One region of the Streptomyces sp. NPDC050485 genome, then DNA from elsewhere that is predicted to be linked to it. Evidence: riboswitches for the same ligand, from Rfam matches in the RefSeq annotation. Region 1 holds a riboswitch; each other region holds the start of a gene.
What was found. A riboswitch is a leader RNA that binds a small molecule or an ion and turns the genes downstream of it on or off. The one in region 1 is predicted to bind cobalamin.

Region 1 (6,097 bases):
CAGCACGTCATGGGCCTTCAGGAGCCCGGCCGCCAGCGGGGTGCGGCCGCCGGTGGGCAGCGATTCGAGCCGGGCCGCCGCCGCGTCCACCGACGAGGTGGGCGGCAGCGCCACCTCGGCGTCCTTGCCGCGGAAGGTGATCAGACCGACCTTGTCGCGCCGCTGGTAGGCGTCGAGCAGTAGCGAGAGCACCGCGCCCTTGACCGCGCTCATCCGCTGCCGGGCCGCCATCGACCCGGACGCGTCCACCACGAACAGCACCAGGTTGCCCTCGCGGCCCTCGCGGGTGGCCTGGCGCAGATCGTCCCGCCGCACCACGAGACCGCGGCCCGAACGGCCGCGCGCCCGCTGGTGGGGGGCCGCGGCCTGCACGGTCGCCGCCAAGTGCAGCTTGGTGAGGGCCCCTTGGGGCCGCCGCGAACCGGTCGTCCTGCCGTGGTCGGTACGGGCCCGCGAGCGGCGGCCCGCCGCGCCCTCGCCGAGACCGGGCACACTCAGCATCTTCGTACGGAACGGCTCGGCGGCCTTGACCGCGGCCCGCTCGCCGGGGCCGCCGGGGGCGGGGGAGCCGGCCGCCTCCGGAGCCTCGGCGGCCTCCGGGGCCTCGGCCGGGTTCTCGGGGGAGTCGCCCTGCGGCGGGATGCCACCGCCCCCGCCGGGACCGCCCGGTCCTTCGGGGCCCGGATCCGGATCGTCGTCACCCTCGGTCTCGTCCTTGAACTGCTCCAGGGTCTCGTCGAGCTTGTCCTGGTCAAGTCCCGGCGCGTCGAAGGGGTTTCGCCTGCGCCGGTGCGGCAGCGCGAGCAGCGCGGCCTGCCGCACGTCCTCGGACGTCACGTCCGTACGCCCGTCCCAGGCGGCCAGCGCGGTCGCGGTCCGCGCCATGACGATGTCGGCGCGCATCCCGTCCACCTCGAACGCCGCGCAGGTGGCGGCGATCTGCAGCAGCACCGCGTCCCCGAGCACGACGGAGGGCAGGAGTTCGCGCGCGGTCACGATCCGGGCCCGCAGCTCGCCCTCCTCGCCGGCCCAGCGCGCGGCGAACGCGGCCGGGTCGTCGTCGTACGCCAGCCGGCGCCGCACCACCTCCACCCGCTGCCCGGGCTCGCGGGAGGCGGCGACCTCGACGGTCAGGCCGAACCGGTCGAGCAACTGCGGCCGCAGCTCGCCCTCTTCGGGGTTCATCGTCCCCACGAGCAGGAACCGCGCGGCGTGCCGTACGGAGACGCCTTCGCGCTCGACGTACGAGGACCCCATGGCGGCGGCGTCGAGCAGCAGGTCGATGAGGTGGTCGTGCAGGAGGTTGACCTCGTCCACGTACAGGATGCCGCGGTGGGCGTCCGCGAGCAGGCCCGGCTCGAAGGCCTTCACGCCCTCGCCGAGGGCGCGCTCGATGTCGAGGGCGCCCACCAGGCGGTCCTCGGAGGCGCCCACCGGGAGCTCGACCATGCGCGCGGCGCGGGCGGCGCCCGGTCCGGCCTCGTGCGGCCCGTCCGGGCACTGCGCGTCGGGTGCGTCGGGGTCGCAGCTGAAGCGGCAGCCCGCCACCACCGCCACCTCGGGCAGCAGATCCGCGAGGGCCCGGACGGCCGTGCTCTTCGCGGTGCCCTTCTCGCCCCGGACGAGGACACCGCCCACGGCCGGGCTGACGGCGTTCAGGAGCAGCGCAAGGCGCAGGTCGTCCATGCCGACGACGGCGGTGAACGGATACCGGGTGCTCATGTGCTGATCACTCCTTCGAGGGGCGGTCGATCGTTGCCGGCGGGGCCGGGCAGGGGGTGCGGCAGGCTCTCGCCGGCTCTGCGGGGCGCGCTCACGGCGCCCCCGGCGGGATGAACGGCAGCCCGGCGGGCGGGCCCTGCTCGATCAGCCTCAACAGGGCGTCGGTGTCCGCGTGTTCTTCGATCAGGTCGCCGAGCCGGTCCAGCTGTTCCTCGCGCAGCGCGCCGAACGACGTGTCGGGGGCGGGCACGAACCGGCGGCCCGCGGCCTGGGCGACCTGCTCAAGGAACCGGCGCCGGAACCCGTCGCTCTCCAGCGAGCCGTGCCAGTGCGTGCCCCAGACCGCGCCCACCCGGCAACCGTCCAAGAAGGCTTCCCCGCCCAGGACTTGGGCGACGCCGTGGTGGATCTCGTACCCCTCCACCTGCTCGCCGAAGGCCTCGCCGACGGGCCTCGCGAGCGTCTTCTCGGCGGCGAACCGCACCCGTACGGGCAGCAGGCCGAGGCCCGCCACCGAGCCCGCCTTCGACTCGACCTCGTCCTCGATGTGTTCGCCGAGCAGCTGGAAACCGCCGCAGATTCCGAGCACCGGGCGCCCCTCGGCCGCCCTGCGCACCAGCTCTGCCGCCAGCCCCCGCTCCCTCAGCCACTCCAACGCGCGGACCGTGCCGCGCGTTCCCGGCACCACCACCAGGTCCGCGTCGGCGAGTTCCTCGGGCCGGTCCACGAAGCGGACGACCACGCCGGGTTCGGCGGCGAGCGCGTCGACGTCCGTGAAGTTGGACATCAGCGGCACCGCGCACACCGCGATGCGCAGCACGTCCTCGCCGACCGGCGGCGCCACGACCGATTCGCGCACCGCCCCGCGCATCGACACCCTGAGGCCGTCCTCCTCGTCGATGCCGAGGCCGTGGGCGTACGGCAGGATCCCGTAGGTGGGCCGGCCGGTGAGGCCGCGCAGCATCTCGATGCCGGGCTCAAGCAGGGACACATCGCCCCGGAACTTGTTGACGACGTACCCGGCGATCAGCGCCTGGTCCTCGGGGCTCAGTAGCGCCGTCGTCCCGAAGAACGAGGCGAACACCCCGCCCCGGTCGATGTCGCCGACCACGACCACGGGCAGCCGCGCGGCCCGCGCGATACCCATGTTGACGATGTCGGTCCGCCGCAGATTGATCTCGGCCGGGCTGCCCGCCCCCTCGCAGATCACGGCGTCATACGTGCCCCGAAGCTCCTCCAGGCACTCCAGGACGGTGCCGAGCAGTGCCTGTTGCCTGCCTCCGTGGTAGCCGCGGGCGCTCAACTCGCCCACGGGCCTGCCCATCAGCACTACCTGGCTCGAACGGTCGCTCCCCGGCTTGAGCAGCACCGGGTTCATGACCGCGCTCGGCTCCACGCGCGCCGCCTGCGCCTGCATCGCCTGCGCCCGCCCGATCTCCGCGCCCCCGCGTGTGACGAACGAGTTCAGCGACATGTTCTGCCCCTTGAAGGGCGCGACCTTGACGCCCTGGCGCACCAGCCAGCGGCAGATCCCGGCCGTGACGACGCTTTTGCCCGCGTCGGAGGTCGTGCCCGCGATCAGCAGCCCGCCACCCATGTACGTCCCTTCCTCACAGCGGCCCTCGTGGCGACGGCGGCGGCCAGCGTCAGCCAGCCCACCCGGCGCGAGAGCCGTACCGCCCGCTCGATGTCCGCGACTTCGACGGCCCGCCCGGATGCGTTCAGGACCGGCCGGTGCTCGACGCGCCCTCCGTAGGAGAGCGTGCCGCCCAGGCGTACGCCGAGGGCCCCCGCGAACGAGGCCTCGACCGGGCCCGCGTTGGGGCTCGGGTGCCGGGCGGCATCGGCGCGCCAGGCCCGTATGGCGCCCCTCGTGTCCGGCCCGGCGAGCACAGCGAGGACGGCGGTGAGCCGGGCGCCCGGCCAGCCCGCGACATCGTCCAGGCGCGCCGAAGCCCAGCCGTACCTGCGGTACTTGGCCGATTTGTGCCCGACCATCGCGTCCAGGGTGTTGACCGCCCGGAACCCCACGAGCCCGGGCACTCCGGCCAGCGCGCCCCACACCAGGGCGCCGACCACCGCGTCCGAGGTGTTCTCGGCGACCGACTCCACGACGGCCCTGGCCATCCCGTCCGCGTCCAGGGACTGCGGGTCGCGCCCGCACAGGTGCGGCAGCCGCTCCCGGGCCACCTCCACATCGCCCGCGGCCAGCGCGCCGCCGATGGCCCGCGCCTCGCGGCCCAGCGAAGTGCCGCCCAGCACCATCCAGGTGGCGGCGGCGGTCAGCGCGGCGGCCGCGGCGGGACGGTCTCGTACGGCGCGGGAAAGGAGGGCAGCGGCGCCCGCGGCGCCGCCCGCGCACACGACGGTGTGCAGCGCGCCCCACCCGCGGTGGTCGCGCCACAGCACGCGCTCGACGGCGCCGGCCGCCCGCCCGAACGCGGCGACCGGATGCCCACGGCGCGGATCGCCGAGCAGGAGGTCGCCGAGGAGTCCGGCCGTGGCGCCGTACGCGAAGCTGCGATCGGCCCGCACGGGCTCAGCCCGCCAGGCCGTCGCGTGGAACTGCGGTGATTCTCAACAGGCAGGCGCGCATGGCGGTATGTCCTCACTCAGGGTGTCCGCGCCCTGGTACGACGTGACCGGCGGTGAGAGTTCCTGGCTCGCGGGGATTGGCTCCCCGGTGACAGTGGCGGGACCGCGCCGGATTCGCACCTGCTTCCTCTTCTGCCGCCGTAGCTGGCCGGTGCAGTCCACCACGCACCGAGAACACCCGTCAACTTGCCGTTGACCTGCGGCGCGAGAGTGTGCCGAGACACACAGCGAACCGCCCCCCGACGGAGCCGGAGGGCGGTTCGCGAGTGCGGTGCGGGTCAGCCGACGATCAAGTAGATCCCGTACCCGACGGCCGCCGCGCAGAGCGCGAAGCAGGCGTACGCACTCGTGCGCGCCAGGGCCACGTTGCCGGAGCCGGCGGCCGCGGCCTCCTGCTTGGCGAGGCCGACGATGCCGAGGGTGAACAGGCCCACCAGGCCGACGGTCACCACGAGGCTGACGCCGAAGACGGAGCCGAGAGCCGCCCAGTCGATGTGCATGAGGATTCCTTACCTGTACCTGGTCAGACCGTCGCCGGGCGGGGCGGGTCGGCGGGGGTCACCGGGGCCGGGGCCTGGATCGTGGCCTTGAGGTCGGTGGCCGCGGCGGCGGCGCCGGTCGGCGGCGGGGTGACCGCGGCGATCGCGGTGGTGATGACACCGGCGGGCTCGGCCGCTTCGGCGGGCGCGTCGGCGGTGACGTTGGTGTGGTCGACGGGCTGGCGGCGCGAGAGCGACCAGATGATGCCCGCACCGGCGACCAGGAGCACCGCGACGGCGGCGATGCCCCACGTGCCCTGCCGGGTGAGGAACTCCGCGCCCGCGCCGACCAGTCCGGCCGCCGGCAGCGTCAGACACCAGGCGACGACCATGCGGGTGGCGGTGGACCAGCGGACCACACCGCCCTTGCGGCCGAGGCCCGCGCCCATGACCGAGCCGGTGCAGACCTGGGTGGTGGAGAGCGAGAAGCCGAGGTGCGAGGAGGTCAGGATGACCGCGGCGGCGCCGGTCTGGGCGGCGAAGCCCTGCGGCGGCCTGAGCTCGGTGAGGCCCTTGCCCATGGTGCGGATGATGCGCCAGCCGCCGAGGTAGGTGCCCAGCGCGATGGCGAGGCCGGCCGAGACGATGACCCACAGCGGGGGGTTCGCACCCGGGTGCAGCACACCGCTCGCGACCAGGGCGAGGGTGATGATGCCCATCGTCTTCTGGGCGTCGTTGGTGCCGTGGGCGAGCGAGACGAGGCCGGCGGAGGCGATCTGGCCCGCGCGGTAGCCCTTGGCGGTGGCCTTCTCGCCGGTGCGGCGGTTGATCCGGTACGTCAGCTTGGTGGCGAGCAGTGCGGCGACGCCCGCGACGAGCGGGGCGGCGGCCGCGGGGAGCAGCACCTTGGTGACGACGGTCGAGCCGTGCACCGAGGACCAGCCCGCCGACATGACCGCGGCGCCGATGAGTCCGCCGAACAGGGCGTGCGAGGAACTGGACGGCAGGCCGAGCAGCCAGGTCAGCAGGTTCCACAGGATGGCGCCGACCAGCGCCGCGAAGATCACCTCGGTTCTGATGCCTTTTTCGTCGATGATCCCGCCGGAGATCGTCTTGGCGACCTCCACTGACAGGAACGCGCCGACCAGGTTGAGCGCGGCGGACATGGCGACCGCCGTCTTGGGCTTCAGGGCGCCGGTCGAGATGGTGGTGGCCATCGCGTTGGCGGTGTCGTGGAAACCGTTCGTGAAATCGAACACGAGAGCTGTTGCGATCACAATCGCGAGCAGCAGTGTCATGTG
Region 2 (6,097 bases), on a different contig from region 1:
CCGGCGGCGGTCGGCCTGGGTCTCCAGGCGTTCCAGCTTCTCGACCTCGTTGATCCACTTGAAGCAGAACTGCGCCTTCTCGCGGATCGAGGGGATCTCCTCGACCGCGTCGAACGCGGCAGCGCGGTCCTCCGGGTCGGGCAGATAGGTGTCGAGCAGCGTCAGATAGAACTGGACGTGCACGGCCTCCTCGAAGAGCTGACGGCTCAAGTAGAGCCGCGCTTCGGGGGAGTTGATGTGCTTGTAGAGGGTCAGCACCAGGTTGTTCGAGACGATCGAGTCCCCGGTGGCGAAGAAGGCCACCAGGCGCCCGATCATGTGCTGCTCACCCGGCGTGAGCTTCGCGAGGTCGGCGACGTCGGAGTGGAGGTCGACCTCCTCGACGGTCCAGGTGTTCTTGATCGCGTCCCGGTAGCGCTCGTAGAAGTCCGGGTAACGCATGGGGCGCAGGGTGAGCTCGAAGCCCGGGTCCAGGAGGTTCTTGTTCTCGGTGGTCATTTACTGGCACGCCTCGCAGGACTCGGGGTTTTCGAGGGAGCAGGCGATCGCGTCCGCGTCGGGGGCGGCCTGCTGTACTGGGGGTGCCCCCGCCGAAGGCAGGGGGAGGATGGGGGTGGTGGCCTGGGCCGCGCGGGCGATGCGGGTCGCCGGGCGGGAGCGCAGGTAGTACGTCGTCTTCAGGCCCTGCTTCCAGGCGTACGCGTACATCGACGACAGCTTGCCGATGGTGGGCGTCTCCAGGAACAGGTTCAGCGACTGGGACTGGTCCAGGAACGGGGTCCGCGCGGCGGCCATGTCGATCAGGCCGCGCTGCGGGATCTCCCACGCCGTGCGGTACAGCGCGCGGACGTCGGCCGGGATCCAGCCGAAGTCCTGCACCGAGCCGCTGGCCTCGCGCAGCGCCTCGCGGGACTGGGCGTCCCACACGCCGAGCTTCTTGAGGTCATCGACCAAGTAGCCGTTCACCTGGAGGAATTCACCGCTCAGCGTCTCGCGCTTGAAGAGGTTGGAGACCTGCGGCTCGATGCACTCGTACACGCCCGCGATGGACGCGATGGTCGCGGTCGGCGCGATCGCGAGGAGCAGCGAGTTGCGCATGCCGACCGCGGCGATGCGCTCGCGCAGGGCCGCCCAGCGCTCCGGCCAGTTCAGCTCGACGTCGTAGTGGTCGGGGTGCAGCACCCCGCGCGCGGTGCGGGTCTTGTCCCAGGCGGGCAGCGGGCCCGACCGCTCGGCGAGGTCGGTGGACGCCTCGTAGGCGGTCAGCATGATCCGCTCGGAGAGCTTGGTGGAGAGCGCCTTCGCCTCGGGGGAGTCGAAGGGCAGGCGCAGCTTGAAGAAGACGTCCTGGAGGCCCATCGCGCCCAGGCCCACCGGGCGCCACTTGGCGTTGGAGCGGCCCGCCTGCTCGGTCGGGTAGAAGTTGATGTCCACGACGCGGTCGAGGAAGGTGACGGCGGTACGGACGGTCTCGTCCAGGCGCTCCCAGTCGATGCCGTCACCGACGACGAACGCACCCAGGTTGACCGAGCCGAGGTTGCAGACGGCCGTCTCGCCGTCGTCGGTCACCTCAAGGATCTCGGTGCACAGGTTGGAGGAGTGGACCGTGTGGCCGGGCTCCGCCGTCTGGTTGGCGGTGCGGTTGGAGGCGTCCTTGAACGTCATCCAGCCGTTGCCGGTCTGCGCGAGGGTACGCATCATGCGGCCGTACAGGTCGCGTGCGGGCATGGTCTTCTGGGCGAGCCCGGCCGCCTCGGCCTTGCGGTAGGCGGCGTCGAACTCCTCGCCCCACAGGTCGACGAGCTCGGGCACGTCGGCGGGCGAGAACAGCGACCACTGGCCGTCCGCGTCGACGCGGCGCATGAACTCGTCGGGGATCCAGTGCGCGAGGTTCAGGTTGTGCGTACGCCGCTGGTCCTCACCGGTGTTGTCGCGCAGCTCCAGGAACTCCTCGATGTCGGAGTGCCAGGTCTCCAGGTACACCGCCGCCGCGCCCTTGCGCCGGCCGCCCTGGTTGACCGCCGCGACCGAGGCGTCCAGCGTCTTGAGGAACGGGACGATGCCGTTGGAGTGCCCGTTGGTGCCCCGGATCAGCGAACCGCGGCTGCGGATGCGGGAGTACGAGAGCCCGATGCCGCCGGCGTGCTTGGAGAGGCGGGCGACCTGGTGGTAGCGGTCGTAGATGGAGTCCAGCTCGTCCAGCGGGGAGTCGAGCAGGTAGCAGGACGACATCTGGGGGTGGCGGGTGCCGGAGTTGAAGAGCGTGGGGGAGGACGGGAGGTAGTCCAGGCGGCTCATCAGGCCGTACAGGGACGCCACTTCGTCCAGGGCGCGCACCGAATCGTCCTCGGCGAGGCCGGACGCCACGCGCAGCATGAAGTGCTGGGGGGTCTCGATGACCTTGCGGGTGATCGGGTGGCGGAGCAGGTAGCGGGAGTAGAGGGTGCGCAGGCCGAAGTAGCCGAAGCGGTCGTCGGCGCCGTCGGCGAGCGCGGCCTCGACCAGGGCGTCCAGGCGGGTGGTGTGGGTGCGTACGAAGTCGGCGGTGCGGTCGGCGATCAGGCCCTCGCGGTGGCCGACCTCGACCGAGGCGGCGAACGACAACGCGCCCTGGCCGGCGGCCTCTTCGGCGATGGTGATCGTCAGGAGCCGGGCGGCGAGACGGGAGTACGCCGGGTCCTCGGAGATGAGCCCCGCGGCCGCCTCGGTGGCCAGGCTCCGCAGTTCCGCCTCGTCCGAGCGGGCGTTGCGGCCCCGGAGCGCGGCGGCGGCGACCCGGCCGGGGTCGGTGTCCGCGAGGTCGGCGGTGAGGTCGGTCAGGGTCCGCAGCAGCGCGGTCCCGGGCGCATCCGCCAGTTCTTCGGTGATCACTGAAGCGGGATCCGCTGGGGCGATGGTCACGTGGGGGCACTCCCTCGCTCGGCACGGGGCCTTCGGGGGAGGCGGAGGCGCGCGTCGGGGCAGCCCTGAGCACGTCGTCCACCGGCCCAACCGCGAGGCCCGGACGTCTCGGCACCCGGTTCGGTCGAGCCGGATGCGCCGTCGGCAGGTCCTCGGACTCACAGGGTGCGACAAACCGCACCAAGTACACCGTTGCGGGACAGTTCCGGATTTCCACCGGATTCCCCTGCGGCGACAGCGAGGACGAGCATACATGTGGGGGGCGCCGAGTGCGGCACCCCCCACATGTTGTGTCGGCCGCGATGCGGCATCCCTGTGACGTACCTCTCCGCTATCGTCGGAGACAGTACCGTCGAGGAAGGCGAGCGAGGCATGACCGTGATGTCCGACCGGCCCCACATGCTGCCCGACGAATTCGAAGCTCTGGCGCGCATAGCGGCCCGCGAGAGGGAGGGAACGCGGCTCGAATTCATCGACGGGGTAATCAGGAGCAAGGCCATGCCGGACGGCGACCACAACCGGATCATTCAGTGGCTGCTCAAGATCTGCATGCAGGCCCGGCCTGACGACCTCTTCCTGCACCCGGGGCAGGGGATCAAGGCGGAGGAATACCGGACTGGGCGGGCCATCCCCGATGCGGTGCTGGCTCATCCGGATGCCTTTGTCGGGCAGGGTGACTGGGTCGAACCCGAGCCGATCCTCATGGTCGTCGAGGTGACCTCGTGGGACTCCGATACCCACCGGCGGGACCACGTCGAGAAGCCCCGCGCCTACGCGGAGACAGGCATCCCCGTATACCTGCTCATCGACCGCGCCAAGTGTGAGATCTCCGTCTACAGCGAGCCCGAAGGCCGCCGGTACGCGGCGGTGCGCACGCTGCCCTTCGGCAGGGACATCGAGCTGCCCGAGCCCGTCGGCATTACCCTCCAGACCGAGCAGCTCAAGGACTGGGTGCGCTGACCGACCCACAGCGAAGGGCCGCGGCACCTGCCCAGGTGCCGCGGCCCTTCGTCGTACAACGGGAACTCAGTGGGCCGCGCCCGCCGTTGCGGGCGGCAGGTCCGTGCTCACTCCCGGGTCGCCCGCGTCGGCCGTGTAGTCCGACGGGGACGTCTCGTCCACGCCGTCCGGGGCCTTCACCGCGCGCAGGACGACGGTCAGGACCACGGTGACCACGACGTTCAGGACGAAGGCCGTCAGGCCGATGTAGCCGATCTCGCCGATGCCCGGGATCTCCTTTGAGGAGCCGCCGAAGTGCTTCTGGGTGGGCGAGGCGACGCCGTACGCCGCGAGCGTGCCGTACGCCATGCCGACCGCCCAGCCCGCGAGCAGCGCCCAGCGGTGGAACCAGCGCGTGAACAGGCCGCCGACCAGGGCCGGGAAGGTCTGCAGGATCCAGATGCCGCCGAGCAGCTGGAAGTTGATGGCCACGGTCTTGTCCATGGTCAGGACGAAGACCAGCGCGCCGACCTTCACCAGGAGCGAGACCAGCTTGGAGACCCGGGTCTCCTGCGCGGCCGTCGCGTCGGGCCGGATGAAGTCCTTGTAGATGTTGCGGGTGAACAGGTTCGCCGCCGCGATGGACATGATCGCCGCCGGGACCAGCGCGCCGATGCCGATCGCCGCGAAGGCCACGCCCGCGAACCAGTCCGGGAACATGTCCGCGAACAGCTGCGGGATCGCCAGCTGGCCGTTCTTGACGTTGACGCCCGCCGCGATCGCCATGAAGCCGAGCAGCGCGAGCAGGCCCAGCATCAGTGAGTACAGCGGCAGGATCGTGGTGTTGCGGCGGATCACGTTGCGGCTGCGCGAGGACAGCGTCGCGGTGATCGAGTGCGGATACATGAAGAGCGCGAGCGCCGAGCCGAGCGCGAGGGTGGCGTACGTCCACTGGCTCGCCTCGCCGGGCGCGAGCGCCCCCGTCGGCTTCCCGCCGGGCGGGCCCGCGAACTTGTGCTGCGCCGCGCTGAAGATGGCGTCGAAGCCGCCCAGCTTGATCGGGATGTAGATGATCGCCACCGCGATGACCAGGTAGATCAGCCCGTCTTTGACGAACGCGATCAGCGCGGGGGCGCGCAGCCCGGAGGAGTAGGTGTACGCCGCGAGCACCGCGAAGGCGATGAGCAGCGGCAGGTCCTTGACGAACCAGTTGGACGACCCGCCGCCCACCCCCATGACGTCCAACACGGCCTGGATGCCGACCAGTTGGAGCGCGATGTACGGCATGGTGGCGAGGATGCCGGTGACCGCGACCGCGAGCGACAGGCCCTTCGAGCCGAACCGGCCGCGCACGAAGTCCGAGGTGGTGACGTAGCCGTGCTTGTGCGAGACCGACCACAGGCGCGGCAGGAAGGTGAAGATCAGCGGGTAGACCAGGATCGTGTAGGGCACCGCGAAGAAGCCGGCCGCGCCCGCCGCGTACACGGCCGCGGGAACCGCTACGAAGGTGTACGCCGTATAGAGGTCGCCGCCGAGCAGGAACCAGGTGACCCAGGTGCCGAACGACCGCCCGCCCAGGCCCCATTCGTCGAGGCTCTGCTCGTTCTCGGCCTTGCGCCAGCGGGCGGCCAGGAAGCCGATCACGGTGACGGCCAGGAAGAAGAAGATGAAGACGCCGAGGGCGACGCCGTTCACGCCGTGCTTCACGCGGACGCACCCCCCTTCTTGTCGTCAGAGGTGCGCGAGCGCTGGTCGTGCTGCCAGAGCTTGTACGCGATCATCGTGAGCGCGGTGGATATCAGCACCCAGAGCATCTGGTACCAGTAGAAGAACGGGATGCCGCCGAGCGTCGGATCGGTCTTGGCGTACGAACTCACCCACAGCATCGCCACGAAGGGCGCGATCAGGCAGAGCGCGATGACCACGCGCAAGGGCGTGATCACCGGTCTCTTCACTTCCGTCGATTCCGGCATTGGGTGCTCCGTCCCCTCACGATCACCTGTGCGTTGGATCACTCCGGTAATGCGCAGGAAATCTAGGGGACAGTGCCAGCCAAGGGAACCCCCGTCCGGATAGCGGACGATGGCGTGGATGCCTGAGGTGCGAAAGGTGGCGGTGTGAAAGGTGAGGAGCGGCCTCAGTCGGCCGGGCGCTTGAGTCTCGCCACGAACTTGTACCGGTCGCCCCGGTACACCGACCGCACCCACTCCACCGGTTCGCCGTCGCCGTCGAGGGAGTGGCGGGACAGCATCAGCAT
Region 3 (6,097 bases), on a different contig from region 1:
GCGAGGACGGTGGTGGGCAGGGCCAGCATGTCCCAGCGGGCGCCGCCGAGTCCGCCGAGCGTCCAGTGCAGTACTTCCTGGAGGTGTTCGGCGCTCGCCGAGGTGACCAGGAGCAGGCTGGTGAGCGCGGACAGGATGTACGAGACGGCGACCCCGGCGAGCACGAGGCGGCCGCCGGTCATCGAGCCGCCGCGCCTGGCCAGGGCGTACACGAGGACCAGGGCGGCGAGTGCGCCCGCGAAGGCGGCGGCGGGGAGGGCGAGGGTGGTGGTCACCCCGGCGCCCACGCCGAGGACGATCACGGCGACGGCCCCGGCGGAGGCCCCGCTGGAGACCCCGAGCAGGAACGGGTCGGCGAGCGGGTTGCGCACGAGGGCCTGCAGGACGGTGCCGATAACGGCGAGACCGGCACCGGTGACCGCGCCGAGCACGACGCGGGGCGCCCGTACCTCCAGGACGATGGTGCGGTACGGGGAGGGGCCGGTCGCCCCGGTGACGATGGCCAGGATCTGATCGGCCGGGATCGCCACCGAGCCGAGCGCGAGCCCGGCGGTGGCGGCGGCGACCAGGGTGAGTGCCAGCGCGGCGAGCAGCGCCGGGTAGCGCCACCGCGGGATCACCGGGCCGCCCCGGGCTCTCCGGCCTCCCGGCTTGCGCCCGGCTTCGTCCCCCCGCGCAACTGCTCCGCGAGCTTCGACACCGCGTCCGGGGCGCGGACGCCCGTCACCATGTCGGACAGGGGCAGCACGGCGAAGCGGTTGTTCTTGACGGCTGGGACGGAGGCCAGGGCCGGGTCCGTGCGCAGGCGCTGCTTCTTCGCCTCGGCGCTCGTGCCGCCGTAGTCCAGGATCAGGATGACCTCGGGGGCGCGGGCCACCACGTTCTCCCAGCTCGCGTCGCCGAAGGACTTGTCCTTCAGGTCTGCGGCGAAGACGTTGCGGCCGCCCGCCCGCGTCACGATGTCGTTGCCGATGCCCTTGCCGCCCACCGTGAACGCCGTCTTGTCGCCGCTGTCGTAGACGAAGACGGACAGCGGAGCCGCGCCCGCAAGGGCCGTCCGCGTCCGCTCGTTGACGGCCTCGGCCGACCGCACCCACGACTCGGCCCGGTCCGCGACTCCGAAGGTCCGGCCGACCTCGCGGACCTCCTCGTACACGTCGTCCATCGTGGTCGCGGGGCCCTGGGGGCAGTTCTCCACGTTCAGGCGGGTCTTGATGCCGCTCTTGGTCAGCGCCTCCCGCGCCCGGCCCTCGTTCGGCGAGAAGGCGGAGGCGTAACCGCCGTACACGTAGTCCGGGTTGGCGGCCAGGAGCTTCTCGTAGGAGGGGTATTCGGCCGCGAGGACCGGGACCGACCGGTAGTCCCGCTCGTACTTCGCCAGCACCTTGTCGTCCAAGTAGGCAGTGCCCGCAAGGGACTTGGCGAGGCCCAGCTCCAGCATCACCTCCGTGGCGTGCTGGTTCATCGCCACGGCCCGCTTCGGGGGCGCGGTGAACGTTGTCGTCACCCCGCAGTTGGTGACCGTGTACGGGAAGCCGGGGGCCGGGCCGCCCGCGGCGTCGGGGCGCGGCGGGGTCGTGCACGCGGCGAGCGGGAACAGCAGGGCGGCGGCGAGTGCCGCGCGGCGCCAGGACATGGCTGAGCTCATCCTCCAAGGGGATTTCCACGTCCCCTGTCGGCGGGAGAAGGCGGCAGGTCAGTTCCTGGCTTCCGGCGCCGCGAGGGCGCCGGTCACAGTGGCGGGACCGTGCCGGAGTCACACCGGCTTCCTGGTTCCTGCCGCCCAAATCGGTCGATTGCGTACCGTCAGTATGCCTCGACGATCTTGACGTCCTCCTCCGTGATCACGCCGTCCACGATGCGGTACGAGCGGAACTGGAACTCCCCCGCCCCGTCCGTGTCCGCCGTCGAGACCAGGACGTAGTGGGCGCCGGGCTCGTTCGCGTACGACACGTCGGTGCGCGAGGGGTAGGCCTCGGTCGCCGTGTGGGAGTGGTAGACGATCACCGGCTCCTCGTCGCGGTCGTCCATCTCGCGGTACAGCTTGAGGAGGTCCTGGGAGTCGAACTCGTAGAACGTGGGCGAGCGGGCCGCGTTCAGCATCGGGATGAAGCGCTCGGCGCGGCCGGTGCCCGCCGGGCCCGCGACCACACCGCACGCCTCGTCGGGGTGGTCGGCGCGGGCGTGCGCGACGAGCTGGTCGTACAGGGCCTGGGTGATGGTCAGCATGTCGGCAAGGATAAGCAGACAGGCCGTTCCGTACCGAGTGTCGGTACGGAACGGCCCGCATGGTGAGAACTGGCTGGTCAGAGCCTCAGCTGCGCTTGGCGAACGCCTTGTTCTCCGGGTTCTTGGCCTTCAGGACCAGGTAGGAGACACCCAGGATCAGGCCCCACAGCGGCGCGCAGTACAGCGAGACGCGGGAGTCCTTGTCGATGCCCATCATCACGATGACCATGCCGATGAAGACCAGCGCGAACCAGCTGGTCCACGGGGCGCCCGGGGCGCGGAAGCTCGACTTCGGCAGCTCGCCGCGGTCGGACTTGGCGCGGTAGCGGATCTGGCAGACCAGGATCATGATCCAGGCCCACATGCCGGAGATGGTGGCGAAGGAGACGACGTAGTCGAAGGCCTTGCCGGGGGCGACGTAGTTGATCCAGACGCCGACCAGCATCAGCGCGGCGGAGACCGTGGTGCCGACCAGCGGGGTGCCGCTCCTGGTGAGCTTGGTGAAGACCTTCGGGCCCTGGCCGTTGAGCGCGAGGTCGCGCAGCATGCGGCCGGTGGAGTACATGCCCGAGTTGCAGGAGGAGAGCGCGGCGGTCAGCACGACGAAGTTGACGATCGCGGCGCCGACGCCCAGGCCCATCTTCTCGAAGGCCGCGACGAAGGGGCTGACGCCCGGCTGGAACTCGTGCCACGGGACGACCGAGAGGATCATGATCAGGGCGCCGATGTAGAAGACGGCGATGCGCCACGGCACGGTGTTGATGGCCTTGGGGAGCGTCGTCTCGGGGTCCTTGGACTCGCCCGCGGTGACGCCGACCAGCTCGACGGCGAGGAAGGCGAACATCACGATCTGCAGGGTCATCAGCGTGCCGCCGATGCCCTTGGGGAAGAACCCGCCGTCGTTCCAGAGGTTGGCGACGGTGGCGGTGTCCGCGGCGTCCGAGAAGCCGACGGTGAGGATGCCGGCGCAGATCAGGATCATGCCGACGATGGCGGTCACCTTGACCATGGAGAACCAGAACTCCAGCTCACCGAAGAGCTTCACGGAGATCAGGTTCACGGCGTACAGGATGAGGGTGAAGACCAGCGCGTAGGCCCACTGGGGCACGCTGTTGTGGGTCCAGAAGGACATGTACTGGGCGGCCGCGGTGACTTCGGTGATGCCGGTGACGACCCAGAAGAGCCAGTACGTCCAGCCGGTGACGTAGCCCCAGAACGGGCCGACGAACTCCCGGGCGTACTCCGAGAAGGAGCCCGAAACCGGTCGGTACATGAGCAGCTCGCCGAGCGCGCGCATGATGAAGAAGATGACCAGGCCCGCGATCGCGTAGGCCAGGATGAGGCTGGGGCCGGCCTTCGAGATGGCCTTGCCCGCGCCGAGGAAGAGGCCGGTGCCGATGGCACCGCCGATCGCGATCATCTGGATCTGCCGGGCCCCGAGGCCCCGCTGGTATCCCTCGCCCGAGCCCTCGCCCGCGCTGGGGGCGGTCCCCGCGGCCTCATTGCCGGCAGGACGGTCGTCGTGCTTGTCGACCTGCACTGAGGTCATGGTGGTGCGCCTTTCTCCATGCTGACCCGCCCGCCTCGGTCACGAAGCGACGGATCAGGTCCTGATCCCCCCGGATGTGGATGGAGTGCCACCGGCGGTCAGCCGGCACAGCGCCCCCGGGGAACATGGGTGGCGTCCCCGGGTGGTCGTGAAGATTTATCACGGGCTTACGGGTGATCAATATCAGCCACTGTGGCGCACACCACAGGAAGAAGCGGACAAAAGTCCCTCAGCATGACAAAGCAGGTCGATGCGGTGATGGGATCGTTATACGGATTTGAGCGTCCGCTGAGCGAACGGCCATCTCCCGGTCGATCAGTCAGGGCATGAGCGTTTCGACGAGTGTTTCTTGCAGCACACCCAGCCAGAGATAGGCCATCACCATCGGCTTGCGCGGATCGTCGTCCGGCAGCCGGTAGAGCTCGCCGCTCTCGTCCTCGTCGGTGACCTCCAGGCGGGTGCCGATGGTCAGCCGCAGGTCGTTGAGCGCGCCCAGCCAGTGCTGCGAGTCCTCGGCGGTCAGCTTCAGGACGGCTCCGCCGTCGCCCTTGGGGGTCAGCGCGTCGAGGCCGTGGACGACCGCGAGCGCGTCGGCCCGCTTGCGCGAGCGCAGGTCGGTCTCGGTGAAGCGCCTGAACTCGCTTGACTTGGCGCGCAGTTCGTCGCTCTCGTCACTGGCGTACGCGTCCGGGAAGAGCCGGGCGAGGGCCGGGTCGGCGGGCGGCTCGCTCGGGCCCTCGGCGAACAGCGCGGCGAGCGGGTCGTCCTGCGCGGCCGGTTCGTCGCCGGGGCCGATGAGTTCGAGCAGCTGGACCGCGAGCGAGCGCAGGATGGCGATCTCGACCTCGTCGAGCGCGACGGCCGCGCCGCCGGCGGGGAGTGCCTCGAAGTGCCCGGCCATCAGTTGCGGTCCTGCGAGAGCGTGGCCCACAGCCCGTAGCCGTGCATCGCCTGCACGTCGCGTTCCATCTCCTCGCGGCTGCCGCTGGAGACCACGGCCCTGCCCCTGTGGTGCACGTCGAGCATCAGCTTGTGGGCCTTGTCCTTCGAGTAGCCGAAGTAGGACTGGAAGACGTACTGCACGTAGCTCATCAGGTTGACGGGGTCGTTGTGGACGAGCGTCACCCAGGGCACATCGGGTTCGGCGACGGGTTGGCTCGACTCCGCCGACTCGGGGCGTTCGATCTCTACGGGGGCGACACTCACGACTCTGGGCGACCTTTGTCTTTTCTGCCGGGGGTCCGGGGGTCGCCCCCCGGAAATCACAGCCACGGCCTCCATGCTGCCACCCTGGGCGGGTCATCGCACAAACGGGCTCCTAGAAATCGTCAAAGTGACGAGTATTCGGGGTAGCATCCTTCCATGCCCCATCCCCTGGGGGCAGCCCCCGGATCCCCGGCCGAACCGTGCTCGGCCCGGACGAATGTGCGAGGTAGCTCGTTGTGACTGCGGACCTTGGGCTGCCGGTGGACGTGCCGTCGACAGCGCTCTTCACCGACCAGTACGAGTTCACGATGCTCCAGGCCGCCCTGAAGGCCGGCACGGCCGAGCGGCGCTCGGTCTTCGAGGTCTTCACCCGCAGGCTCCCCGAGGGCCGCCGGTACGGCGTGGTCGCGGGCACCGGACGGGTCCTGGACGCCGTCGAGAACTTCCGCTTCGACGCGGGCGTGCTCGGCTTCCTGCGCGACCACCAGATCGTGGACGAGCCCACCCTGCGCTGGCTGGCCTCCTACCGCTTCAGCGGTGACATATGGGGCTACCCGGAGGGCGAGGTCTACTTCCCCGGCTCGCCGATCCTGCGCGTCGAGGGCTCCTTCGCGGAGTGCGTGCTCCTGGAGACCGTGATCCTCTCGATCCTCAACCACGACTCCGCGATCGCCGCCGCAGCCTCCCGGATGTCGGCCGCCGCCGGCGGGCGCGCGCTGATCGAGATGGGCGCGCGCCGCACCCACGAGCTGTCCGCGGTCGCCTCCGCGCGAGCCGCCTACGTCGGCGGCTTCAGCACCACATCGGACCTCGCGGCCGGCTTCCGCTACGGCATCCCGACCGTCGGCACCAGCGCGCACGCCTTCACCCTGCTCCACGACAGCGAGCGGGACGCCTTCCGGGCCCAGGTCGACTCGCTCGGCCGCGGCACCACCCTCCTGGTCGACACGTACGACGTAGCCGAGGCGGTCCGCGCCGCCGTCGAGATCGCCGGGCCCGAGCTCGGCGCGGTCCGCATCGACTCCGGCGACCTGCTCCTGGTCGCGCACCGGGTGCGCCAGCAGCTCGACGAGCTCGGCGCCGTCAACACCAAGATCGTGGTCACCTCCGACC

Region 2: another riboswitch for cobalamin. It lies ahead of ACIBK6_RS26615 (ribonucleoside-diphosphate reductase subunit alpha); the one in region 1 lies ahead of ACIBK6_RS06905 (cobalamin biosynthesis protein).
Region 3: another riboswitch for cobalamin. It lies ahead of ACIBK6_RS03225 (ABC transporter substrate-binding protein); the one in region 1 lies ahead of ACIBK6_RS06905 (cobalamin biosynthesis protein).

The regions. Positions count from the first base shown of each region.
Region 1 covers NZ_JBITHR010000003.1:64,054-70,150, reverse strand. The annotation lists gene ACIBK6_RS06915 (putative cobaltochelatase) at 1-1,722, opposite strand, end outside; gene ACIBK6_RS06910 (cobyric acid synthase) at 1,814-3,319, opposite strand; gene ACIBK6_RS06905 (cobalamin biosynthesis protein) at 3,301-4,257, opposite strand; cobalamin riboswitch at 4,354-4,496, opposite strand; gene ACIBK6_RS06900 (hypothetical protein) at 4,596-4,817, opposite strand; gene ACIBK6_RS06895 (anion permease) at 4,841-6,097, opposite strand, start outside.
Region 2 covers NZ_JBITHR010000014.1:116,749-122,845, reverse strand. The annotation lists gene ACIBK6_RS26620 (ribonucleotide-diphosphate reductase subunit beta) at 1-498, opposite strand, end outside; gene ACIBK6_RS26615 (ribonucleoside-diphosphate reductase subunit alpha) at 499-2,901, opposite strand; cobalamin riboswitch at 3,027-3,186, opposite strand; gene ACIBK6_RS26610 (Uma2 family endonuclease) at 3,274-3,861, shown strand; gene mctP (monocarboxylate uptake permease MctP) at 3,928-5,547, opposite strand; gene ACIBK6_RS26600 (DUF3311 domain-containing protein) at 5,544-5,813, opposite strand; gene ACIBK6_RS26595 (GntR family transcriptional regulator) at 5,978-6,097, opposite strand, start outside.
Region 3 covers NZ_JBITHR010000001.1:691,100-697,196, forward strand. The annotation lists gene ACIBK6_RS03220 (FecCD family ABC transporter permease) at 1-620, opposite strand, end outside; gene ACIBK6_RS03225 (ABC transporter substrate-binding protein) at 617-1,648, opposite strand; cobalamin riboswitch at 1,677-1,823, opposite strand; gene ACIBK6_RS03230 (Mov34/MPN/PAD-1 family protein) at 1,807-2,229, opposite strand; gene ACIBK6_RS03235 (amino acid permease) at 2,315-3,778, opposite strand; gene ACIBK6_RS03240 (DUF2017 domain-containing protein) at 4,098-4,679, opposite strand; gene clpS (ATP-dependent Clp protease adapter ClpS) at 4,679-4,984, opposite strand; gene ACIBK6_RS03250 (nicotinate phosphoribosyltransferase) at 5,221-6,097, shown strand, end outside.